DNA from 2 places in the Neobacillus camarae genome. Region 1 is predicted to be linked to the other one. Evidence: riboswitches for the same ligand, from Rfam matches in the RefSeq annotation. Region 1 holds a riboswitch; the other holds the start of a gene.
The links. Region 1 has a riboswitch for lysine ahead of ACY8D0_RS21000 (aspartate kinase). Riboswitches for the same ligand answer to the same signal wherever they lie in the genome.
Positions count from the first base shown of each region.

Region 2: linked by a shared signal. The riboswitch ahead of dapA (4-hydroxy-tetrahydrodipicolinate synthase) and the one ahead of ACY8D0_RS21000 (aspartate kinase) in region 1 are both predicted to bind lysine.

Region 1 covers NZ_JBUCKX010000003.1:1,130,886-1,136,213, forward strand. The annotation lists gene ACY8D0_RS20995 (YslB family protein) at 406-861, shown strand; gene ACY8D0_RS21000 (aspartate kinase) at 922-2,142, opposite strand; lysine riboswitch at 2,256-2,434, opposite strand; gene uvrC (excinuclease ABC subunit UvrC) at 2,501-4,276, opposite strand; gene trxA (thioredoxin) at 4,589-4,903, opposite strand; gene ACY8D0_RS21015 (nuclease-related domain-containing protein) at 5,133-5,328, shown strand, end outside.
Region 2 covers NZ_JBUCKX010000003.1:405,206-410,533, reverse strand. The annotation lists gene ACY8D0_RS17215 (long-chain-fatty-acid--CoA ligase) at 1-1,477, shown strand, start outside; gene dapA (4-hydroxy-tetrahydrodipicolinate synthase) at 1,505-2,407, opposite strand; lysine riboswitch at 2,533-2,713, opposite strand; gene ACY8D0_RS17205 (HAD family hydrolase) at 2,810-3,640, opposite strand; gene ACY8D0_RS17200 (hypothetical protein) at 3,921-4,361, shown strand; gene ACY8D0_RS17195 (LLM class flavin-dependent oxidoreductase) at 4,639-5,328, shown strand, end outside.

The DNA.
Region 1 (5,328 bases):
AGATTTAAAAACCGATTATTCTCCCTATTAAGTGTTTCTGCATCACTGTGACAATTATGTGACATGTCCATTTTACTCCCATCATTATAGAGCGTCAAGGAAACGGATACATAAAAACAGCCGAAAAAATAAAATTTTTAAAATATATTGATATTATACTAGAAAACGCTTACATTTTAGGGATATTAGAGCATGTTGTTCCTATAACTTGGCTGGCCTGGCATAAAATTACCAACATCTTATGGGTAAAGTTTTTCTATTTTAGGTAAAAATAACGTCAGTCCATAAAATAAGGTATTGTAAAATAGCAAAAACTTCCACTAATATCAGCCGGCTTTTTTGAAAAACGCTACTAAAAATCGGCCAAGATTGTATATAATAGAATCGTAGAAAGAGGGGAAACTCGTGAAGGAAAGCACTGCACTGGAACAATCTGTTCATACTTTAGAAGATACAAGGACCATATCCATTTTCGGTTATGAATTAATCCGAGAAACTCTCTTGCCGGAGATTTTTGGTAAAGACACCCCTGAAATCCTGTATTGGGCCGGCAAACGGCTTGCAAGGAAATACCCATTGGCCGACTTTGAAAGCCTGATTGATTTTTTTGCCAAAGCCTCTTGGGGAACTCTTCAAATCATGAAAGAAACGAAAAATCAGCTGGATATTGAGCTTACGACCCCGTTGCTCGCCCCGCGCGTCAAATCGAAGGCGGAGCACTATTTCCAACTGGAAGCGGGATTCTTGGCCCAGCAAATTGAACTGCAAAAACAAGTAGTGGCTGAAACGTTTGAACATCCTGTAAAAAAATCTAACAGGGTTCTATTCACCGTCAAATGGGATCACAATGATTCTGTCTAACCGCTAAGGTAAAGGAGGATGGCTTAGCCATCCTCCCATTTTTTTATTATGAAGCTTTTTTTATTCCTTGCTTCCTAGTTCAAATGCATCGTGAAGCACTTCGACTGCTTTGAGCATGTTTTTCTCTTCCACAACCGCTGACACCTTGATTTCTGACGTGCTGACCATTTTCACTTGGATGTTGTTCTCAGCCAGAATCTCAAACATTTTAGCCGCAACACCAGGATTGGAAATCATGCCTGATCCGACAATGGATACTTTCGCCAGTTTATTTTCCGCATCCAGCTGTTCGTATCCCAGGACCTCCTTGTTATCTTCGAGTACATTCAATGTTTCCAACCAATCATTGGTATGGATGGAGAAGGAAAGGTTAGCCGTTCCTGCCTCGGTTGTGCTTTGAATGATGATATCAACGTTAATATGATTTTTTGCCAAAGTTGTAAAGATGGTTGATAAACTGGTTAACGAATTGGTCAATCCCAACACGGTTACCTTGGTGATTTCGTCCTCAAATGCGACTCCCCGGACAACTAAATTTTGTTCCATTGTAGCTTCCCCCTCAATTACAGTGCCTTCTTCTTTTTCCATACTTGACCGGACTTCTAGACGGACCTGATAGTTTTTCGCAAATTCAACTGCTCTTGGATGCAATACGCCTGCTCCAAGGTTGGCCAGTTCCAGCATCTCATCATAGGAAACCGATAATAGTTTACGGGCATTCTTTATATAGCGCGGATCGGTTGTAAAAACGCCGGTCACATCGGTATATATATCGCAACGGTCCGCCTTTAGGGCAGCTGCCAGAGCAACAGCCGTCGTATCGGACCCGCCACGGCCCAGCGTGGTAATTTCCCCGTCCTCTGTGACTCCTTGAAATCCTGCCACGATGACAACCTTCCCATTGGAAAGCTGCTGTGCAATGGCGTTGGTGTCAATTCTAGCAATTCTAGCATTGCCATGGACCGGCTCGGTGACGATCCCCGCCTGCCATCCGGTATAAGAAATGGCATCTACCCCTTTTTGGTTCAAAGCAATCGATAGTAATGATATTGTGACCTGCTCTCCAGTCGTCAGAAGCATATCCATTTCCCGCTTGTTTGGCTGCGGTGACAGTTCCTTTGCCATGTTCACCAATTGGTCGGTGGTTTTCCCCATTGCGGAAACCACTACGACTACTTGGTTCCCCTTGTCTATTTCCTCTTTAACACGTCCGGCTACATTGAGAATGCGGTCGATGCTGCCTACGGAGGTTCCTCCAAACTTTTGTACAATTAGCCCCATGTCTTCTCCCTCTTTCGCCTTTCAACTATCTTTATTATTTTCTTCCAAATAAAAAAGCAACGGGAGATTATCCCATTGCTTGTTAAACACGAAGAAAAGTTCATGCATACACAATGAAAGATAGCTCTCCAAGACGGTTGATCCTGACAGTCCCGCATCTCTTAAATGCAAAACCAGCAAAGAAAACAATGAGTTTTCCTTTACTTCGGCGAACATCCCCTTTCAAAGCCCTTCCTCGAAGCTCATCCTTCTCCGGACCTCTACTATTGAAGTTCGCACCTCTACCTTCACTTTAACATGTAAAAGTGATAGTTATTAAATTTTCACTTATTATAGCACAATCGTTTTTTTCTGACAATCAGTCTGTCTGAAGTTTTTTCATTAGGTCCTCAGCCACATTAACCGGAATGCCGATTTCAGTGAAATCTTCCAAACGGGCTTCCTTCATTTTTTTCACTGATCCAAAATGTTTCAGCAATAATTTTTTGCGTTTTTCACCCACACCCGGTATGTCATCCAACATGGATTGGAAGGCGGTTTTTCCGCGGAGCTGCCGGTGGAAAGTGATCGCAAAGCGGTGCACCTCGTCTTGGATCCGCTGGAGCAAATAGAACTCTTGGCTGTTCCTGCCAAGCGGAATGATTTCCAACGGGTCGCCGTACAGAAGCTGCGAAGTTCTGTGCTTTTCATCCTTTGCCAGACCAGCAATCGGTATATCCAAGCCTAACTCATTTTCTAGTACATCTTTGACTGCTTCCACATGGGTTTTCCCGCCATCAATGATAATTAAATCAGGAAGCGGCAAGTCTTCCTTTAAGGCTCTAGAGTACCGCCTTCTAGTTACTTCCCTCATGGACTCGTAATCATCAGGACCTTGTACGGTTTTGATTTTATATTTCCGGTATTCCCGCTTGTTCGGTTTACCATCTGTAAATACGATCATGGCCGAAACAGGGTCAGTACCTTGGATATTTGAGTTATCAAATGCCTCAATCCGGTGCGGAGTATAGATTCCCAGATATTCTCCCAGATTTTCAACTGCTTTAATGGTTCTCTCCTCATCTTTTTCGATTAACGAGAATTTTTCATTCAGTGCAATTTTGGCATTTTTAATCGCCATTTTGACGAGATCTTTTTTCTGTCCCCGCTGCGGCTTTATCACTTTTACTTCTAAAAGCTGCTCGGCCATGCTTTGGTCGACTTCATCCTGAATCAGGATTTCTTTTGGTTTTAGGTGATTGGTCTTTTGATAAAATTGGCCAAGGAACGTAAGCATTTCTTCCTCTGGCTCATTGTAGCTTGGGAACATCGAAACGTCCCTCTCAATCAGCTTGCCTTGACGCACAAAGAAAACCTGCACGCACATCCAGCCTTTGTCCACAGAATAGCCGAACACGTCGCGGTCGGTGAAATCGGTCATGGTGATTTTTTGTTTTTCCATGATGGTTTCAATATGAACGATTTTGTCGCGGTATTCTTTTGCCCGTTCAAAATCCAGTTCATCGGCCGCTGCACTCATTTTTTCGGTTAGCTCTTTTTTAATCTCTTTATAGCCGCCATTTAAAAACTTGGTGATTTCATCGGTCATTTCCTTATAAGTCTGTTCTGCGACTTCATTGACGCAGGGCGCCAGACACTGGCCTAGGTGGTAGTAGAGGCAGACGCGGTCAGGAAGTGTGGAACATTTCCTTAATGGATAAATCCGGTCGAGCAGCTTTTTGGTTTCGTTGGCTGCTCCCACATTCGGATACGGACCGAAGTATTTCCCTTTGTCTTTTTTGACTTTTCTCGTGATGATCAGTTTCGGATGACGTTCTGCCGTCAGTTTAATGAACGGATACGTCTTGTCATCCTTTAGCATGATATTGTATTTAGGGTCGTACTTTTTAATCAGGTTTAGTTCGAGCAGTAATGCTTCAATATTGGAGGAAGTGACAATATATTCAAAGTCTTCGATTTCGTTGACGAGACGTAATGTTTTTCCATCATGCGAGCCCGTAAAATAGGAACGGACGCGGTTTTTTAACACTTTGGCTTTCCCAACGTAAATAATCGTACCCTGACGGTCTTTCATCAAGTAGCAGCCAGGCTGATCAGGAAGCAGTGTTAATTTTTGCTTGATTGTTTCATTCATTCCGGCTACTCCCCTTCCGTCTTCTTATCCTTAAAATTGTAAAACAATTTGTTTTTAAATGGAAGTATGAGTTTCTGGAAAAAGAAAAGCGTAAGCGCCCTGGTCAGCGCCGTATGGCTTGGAGGGGCTCTAATTTAGATATAGAAAACACGAAGAACCATAGGCGCATTCGTGCTTGACTAATCGTAGAGCGGAGACTGAAGGAGTGTCGTCTCTAGGGCGCTGGAGCTGGACAATTCTCAAAGTTGAAAATTTTATCTTACGTGATAAAAAACCCCTAACGGGCACTCCCGTCAGGGGTTTTGGTACATATTAAACGTGTTTTTGCAGTACGCCAGCTAAAGCGTCTTTTGGCTGGAAGCCGACCACTTTATCGACGACTTCTCCGTTTTTAAATACCAATAAGGTTGGGATGCTCATAACGCCAAAGTTAGAAGCTGTTTGTGGATTTTCGTCCACGTCTAATTTTTTGATTGCTACTTTCTCGCCCATTTCAGCGTCAAGTTCTTCAAGAACTGGAGCAATCATTTTACAAGGGCCACACCAAGGTGCCCAGAAATCGACAAGAACAAGGCCATCGCTTGTTTCAGTCGCGAAATTTTGATCGGTAACGTGAGAAATTGCCATTATATTGCCCTCCTAATAAATCAACTTAAATTCTAACGAAAGTATACCATCGATTGGTAATTCACGCTAATAATATGTTTCGTCATACATTTTCCCCTATTGTTAAGGGTCCTATTCCGTTGTAAGCGATTAAAACAGTAACAAAAAATTCATCACTTTTACATTTGGATACCGAGAACTTTTTATAGAATGGACTTGTATGTTAATAAATGGAGAAAGGTCGTGGCATATGGGCAAGGTTCTTAAACCGAGGTTGGAATCGGATGAATTAAGGACTCTTCGCTATTTGGACGTACGAATGGTTTTGTCACCGACGGACAAACAGCACTATTTAAACCTGAAAAAAGGGTATGAGGGGGAGGTTATGTTTGATCAACGCACGGAGAAGCTTACTTGTGATTGTCTGATACTGAACGATTTGCTTT
Region 2 (5,328 bases), 730 kb from region 1:
GACGGACCAGCTGTCTGCTGCCCTAAACCAGGCAGGAATCGGGCAAGGAGACCATGTCGCGGTGATGCTTCCAAACACCCATTACATGCTTGAATGTTTTTACGGTATCTGCCAGCTCGGCGCTGTCATGGTTCCACTCAACTACCGGCTATCCGCTAGTGATTTGGAGTATATCATTCGCCACAGTGATTCCAAAATGTTGATTGTGGACGCTGAATTTTGTGCTCCGATTGAAAAAATTGTCGATAACCTTGCTCTAGAGCAAATTGTTATTGTGTCCGTTCCAGGTTTTGAAACCGCTTTAATAGGAGTCGATTATGAAGATCTCCTCCAGCATGCCCCGGAGGCGGACGGACTGCCGGAAGTGGAAATCGATGAAAACCAACTTTTGACTCTTAATTACACAAGCGGAACTACTTCTAAACCGAAGGGGGTTATGCTGACACATCGAAGCAACTACATGAATGCGGCTAATTTTATGTATCACCTGGGCGTTAACCATGACGATGTCTACCTGCATACATTGCCGATGTTCCATGCCAACGGCTGGGGCGGCGTATGGGCCCTTACTGCTGCAGGGGGCACTCATGTTTGCTTAAGAAAGGTCGACCCTCCGCTTATTTTAAATTTATTCGAAACAAAAAAAATTACCCTTCTATGTGGGGCACCAACTGTCGTCAATATGCTTGTCAATGATCCAAAAGCGAAAGAGGTCCACATCAAGACCAATCCGCGAATGGCTACAGCAGGGGCACCTCCTGCAGCCGCTCTGATTAAAAAAGCACAAGAGATACTTGGTTTAAAAATGATGCACGTTTATGGCCTTACTGAAACCTCCCCGTTCATCCTTTACTGTGAGTGGAAAAATGAGTTCGATTCCAAATCTTCTGAAGAACAAGCTGTCATTAAGGCAAGGCAAGGGATCGAGCTTGCGTTTAACGGGGAAACTAGGGTGGTTCATCAAGATGGGGAAGAAGTGGCCTGGAATGGAGAGGAATTGGGTGAAATCATTACCCGTGGGAATGTCGTTATGGCAGGCTATTATAAGGACCCTGTCACCACGGCAGCTGCCATCAGGGACGGATGGTTCCATACCGGTGATTTGGCGGTTACACATCCTGACGGTTATATTGAAATCCGTGACCGGGCTAAAGATTTAATCATTTCCGGAGGTGAAAATATATCATCTACGGAAGTGGAGGGTGTCCTGTACCGGCATCCGGCAGTTTTGGAATGTGCGGTAATCGCCATCCCTGATGAAAAGTGGGGTGAGGTACCGATGGCCATTATAGTATTGCAGCCGGGTGCAACGCCAACCGAAGCCGAAATTATTGAGTTTTGCCGTTCGGAAATGGCCCACTTCAAAGCGCCAAAGGTAGTTGAGTTTGTAGACGCACTTCCTAAAACAGCCACAGGTAAATTACAAAAGTACCGATTAAGAGAATTGCACTGGACCGGTCCAAAGAAAGTGAACTAATACGAATGGAAAAAAAGAGCAGCCCATTTAGATTGGCTGCTCTTTGATTAATGCTTTTACCTTTAGTGTAGGCAAAAAGTTTTGCAAAGTCCGTTTTTGTTCGTCGTTTAACGGGACCATCGGCAAGCGGACATCCCCGACTTGGATACCGCACATATTCAAAGCCGCTTTGACCGGAGATGGGCTTGGTAACGCAAACAAAGCTTTAATGGTTGGGAGAAGACGGCGATGGGCAACTGCTGCTGCCTGAACATCCCCATTTTTAAAGTTTGTTATCATCTCTTGAAGTTCATTGCCGATAATATGGGAAGCAACAGAGATGACTCCTGCACCACCAATCGCCAGAACTGGCAAAGTCAAAGCATCGTCACCACTGTATAGGGTAAAGTCACTAGGCGTTTCGCTGATGATAGCGGACATGTTATCCAAGTTGCCGCTTGCTTCCTTAACGGCGACGATATTGTGGATTTGGGAAAGCCGGACAATGGTGTCCACTTCCAAATTGACCACACTCCGTCCAGGAATATTATAAAGCATGACCGGTAATCGTGTGGATTCTGCTATAGTCTTGAAATGTTGATATAACCCTTCCTGGGAAGGTTTATTATAATAGGGAACCACCAGCATGATTCCGTCGACTCCAGCTTCCTCCGCTTTTTTTGTTAGATTGATAGAAGCCCGCGTGTTATTGGAGCCTGTTCCTGCAATGACAGGAACTCTTCCCGCTGCTTCAGTGACAACAAATTGAAATAACTTTACTTTTTCTTCAGTTGTCAAGGTTGGCGATTCGCCAGTCGTACCACAGACGACTAAACCATCAGTCCCATTATCAATTAAATGATTCACTAAAATTTTTAATGCAGGAAAGTCAATTTCACCTTCTTGATCAAATGGTGTCACCATTGCGGTTAATACTTGGCCGAAATTCATTTATCTCACCCTTTAACTCAATTTTTTTATAAAAAATAGAGGTGGTAAAGGCAAATCAAACGTCAACGCAAAAAAGCAGCAACGAGAGCATCGATGCTGCGATAGAACCAAAAATAAGTTCCCACGCGTGAGATAGCCCTCCATATAGTTGCCTATATGACAGTTCTGTGCTTATTCAACGACAGAACCAGCTTCAAGAACAAATGAGCTTCTATCAGCTTCGGCAAATTCCCCTTTCCATCATTATCACAGGACCTCAATATCCTCCAACGATGTACTAATGGTTTTTGCGCCTCTATCCTCACTTCAAAAGGTTTGAAGTAAAGAAATATGTAATTACCTGTACTATAGCAGATTATCCATGAGAATTCAAGGATTTAGAAAAATTTTTCGAATCTTTCGTTAATTTATCAACTGCAATAAATCGCGGACTGCATATGCGAAACCCTCTTCATCATTGGTTTTCGTTACAATATCGGCTTTTTGCCGGACATGTTGGGGAGCATTTCCCATCGCCACCGAGGTGGTAGCGACTTCGAATTGGGCCAGATCATTTCCGCCATCGCCAAAGGCAATAATTTCGTCAAAAGAGAAGTTCATTATCTGCTGATACCGTAATAACGCCTTACCTTTGTGGGCTTCACTCGAGGTGATTTCCACATTATTAGGGAAGGAGGAAGCCATGGAGATATCAAATTTCCCTCCCAAGGCTGATTTTACTAGCTCAATTTTTTCAATTTGGTCCTGATAAACCAGGGCAATCAGTTTGTAGATTTTCAGATTTTCTTTCTCTGTAATCACGTCGTAGTTAAAATTATCAAATAAGTCATCAAGTTCTTGTTTTGTTTTATTGTGTAGTGGTGGGAGTGTCGATGGAAGCCCGCCTTCATTGGTGTAAACCAGCACGCCGACACCTAAATTCTTTAAGATCGCAAAAATTTCTTTATAGGTGGACATCGGAATCGTTGCTTCAAAAAGCAGTTCCTTTGATTCGGAATAAAGGTTTGAACCATTTATACAAAAAATGGGTATCTCCAGGTCTTGTATAGCCTTCAGTTTTATGACATCGGCCAAAGCCCGCCCGGTGTTTAAAATAACGCAATGTCCTTTCTGTTGCAATTCGTGCAGGACCTTTATGCTTTCTTCCGTCAATTCGTGGTCGGAGTTTAATAATGTGCCGTCTAAGTCAATTGATAAGCATTTCATGGTGTCAGTATCCTTTCTATTTCTCATACATCCTATACTATATCAAAATTCCCTAGCGATGAAAAACTTTACCGACTGGGCATAACAAGAGGGTAATGAACAATATTAAAATTGGAATTATTTTGAAAAAGAGAAAAGTACCTTGAAGAAATGGCTAGTTTGTACTTGGTTTAGCTTTTTTGCTGGCGATACCAAGTATCCCGGCAGCGGTTAATGCCGCCGGTACCACCCCATTAAGGCAGAACGTTATTAATGAAAAAGTTATTCAATTAAAATATGACATGCAAAAGCTATGGATTGAACATGCATGGTGGACGAGGAGTTTAATCGTCAGCAGGATGGGAAACTTAAACATCAAAACGATGTATTGGCAAGGCTATTGAGAAATCAGGAAGACCTGGGAAATCTGATTAAACCTTACTACGGAGAAAAAGCTGGCAGCAAGTTTACAAGCTTGTTGAAGGAACATATCGTCATAGCTGGAAGAATTATCGATGCCGCTAAAAAAGGTGATCAAGCAAGCGTGGACCGCTTCAATAAGGATTGGTTCCGGAAGGCGGACGAAATTGTGGCATTCCTATCAAGCGCAAACCCCAATTGGCCAAAAGCGGAACTTCGTGACATGTTTTATACCCACTTAAAATTAACAACCAACGAAGTAGTGGACCGCCTCAAGGGGGATTGGCCGGCGGATATTAAAACGGCTGACACGAATGAAAGGCATTTAATCAATATGGGAGATTTTTGACAGAAGGCATTGTTAAGCAGTTCCCGGAGAAATTTAAATAAAGATTTATGCAGATGAAAAAGAACACTCAGGAAGAACTTGGTGCTTGGCCAGGTTCTTTTTATTTGGGTTTACAACGGGCAATCCGAAATATTAAAGGTATTAATGCAAACATTTTGTTTTGCTGAAAAGGGAATACCAATATCGAAGCCTGTCTTCATCATAAGCATTTAAGTTTGTTAATCACGAAGCAATTGTTACTATAGAAATAGATTTTTAAATGAAAGGATCATTATTTATGGCAAATATTCATATACCTGTATCTGTGTTAAACTTGGCCCCAATCCGTGAAGGGCAGGATTCTAAACAAGCAATCGATTCGATGGTCGACTTGGCGCAAGCGGTCGAGTCAATGGGATATTCCCGCTATTGGATTGCCGAACATCACAATTCCCCGACGCTAGTGAGCTCGGCTACGTCGATTTTGATTAATCATACTTTAGAACATACGCAAACGATTCGTGTGGGCTCTGGCGGGGTAATGCTTCCCAATCATTCCCCTTTGGTCGTTGCGGAACAGTTTGGGACGATGGCCACGATTTATCCAGGGAGATTGGATTTAGGGCTTGGCCGTGCTCCTGGGACCGATATGATGACGGCGAATGCCTTAAGGCGTTCCAAAAATGATTCTGTCTACACCTTTCCAAATGACGTGAAAGATTTGCTCACCTATTTTGGATCGGACGAAAAGCAAGGCTATGTCAAAGCCTATCCCGGTGTCGGCACCAATATTCCTATCTATATTCTTGGTTCTTCAACGGATTCCGCTTATTTGGCAGCAAGTTTGGGGCTTCCTTATGTGTTTGCCTCGCACTTTGCCCCAAGGTATATGGAGGAAGCAATCTCGATTTACCGCAGTCGGTTCCAGCCGTCTGAGTACTTGGATAAACCGTATATGATGGTTTGTTTGAATGTAATCGCAGCGGAA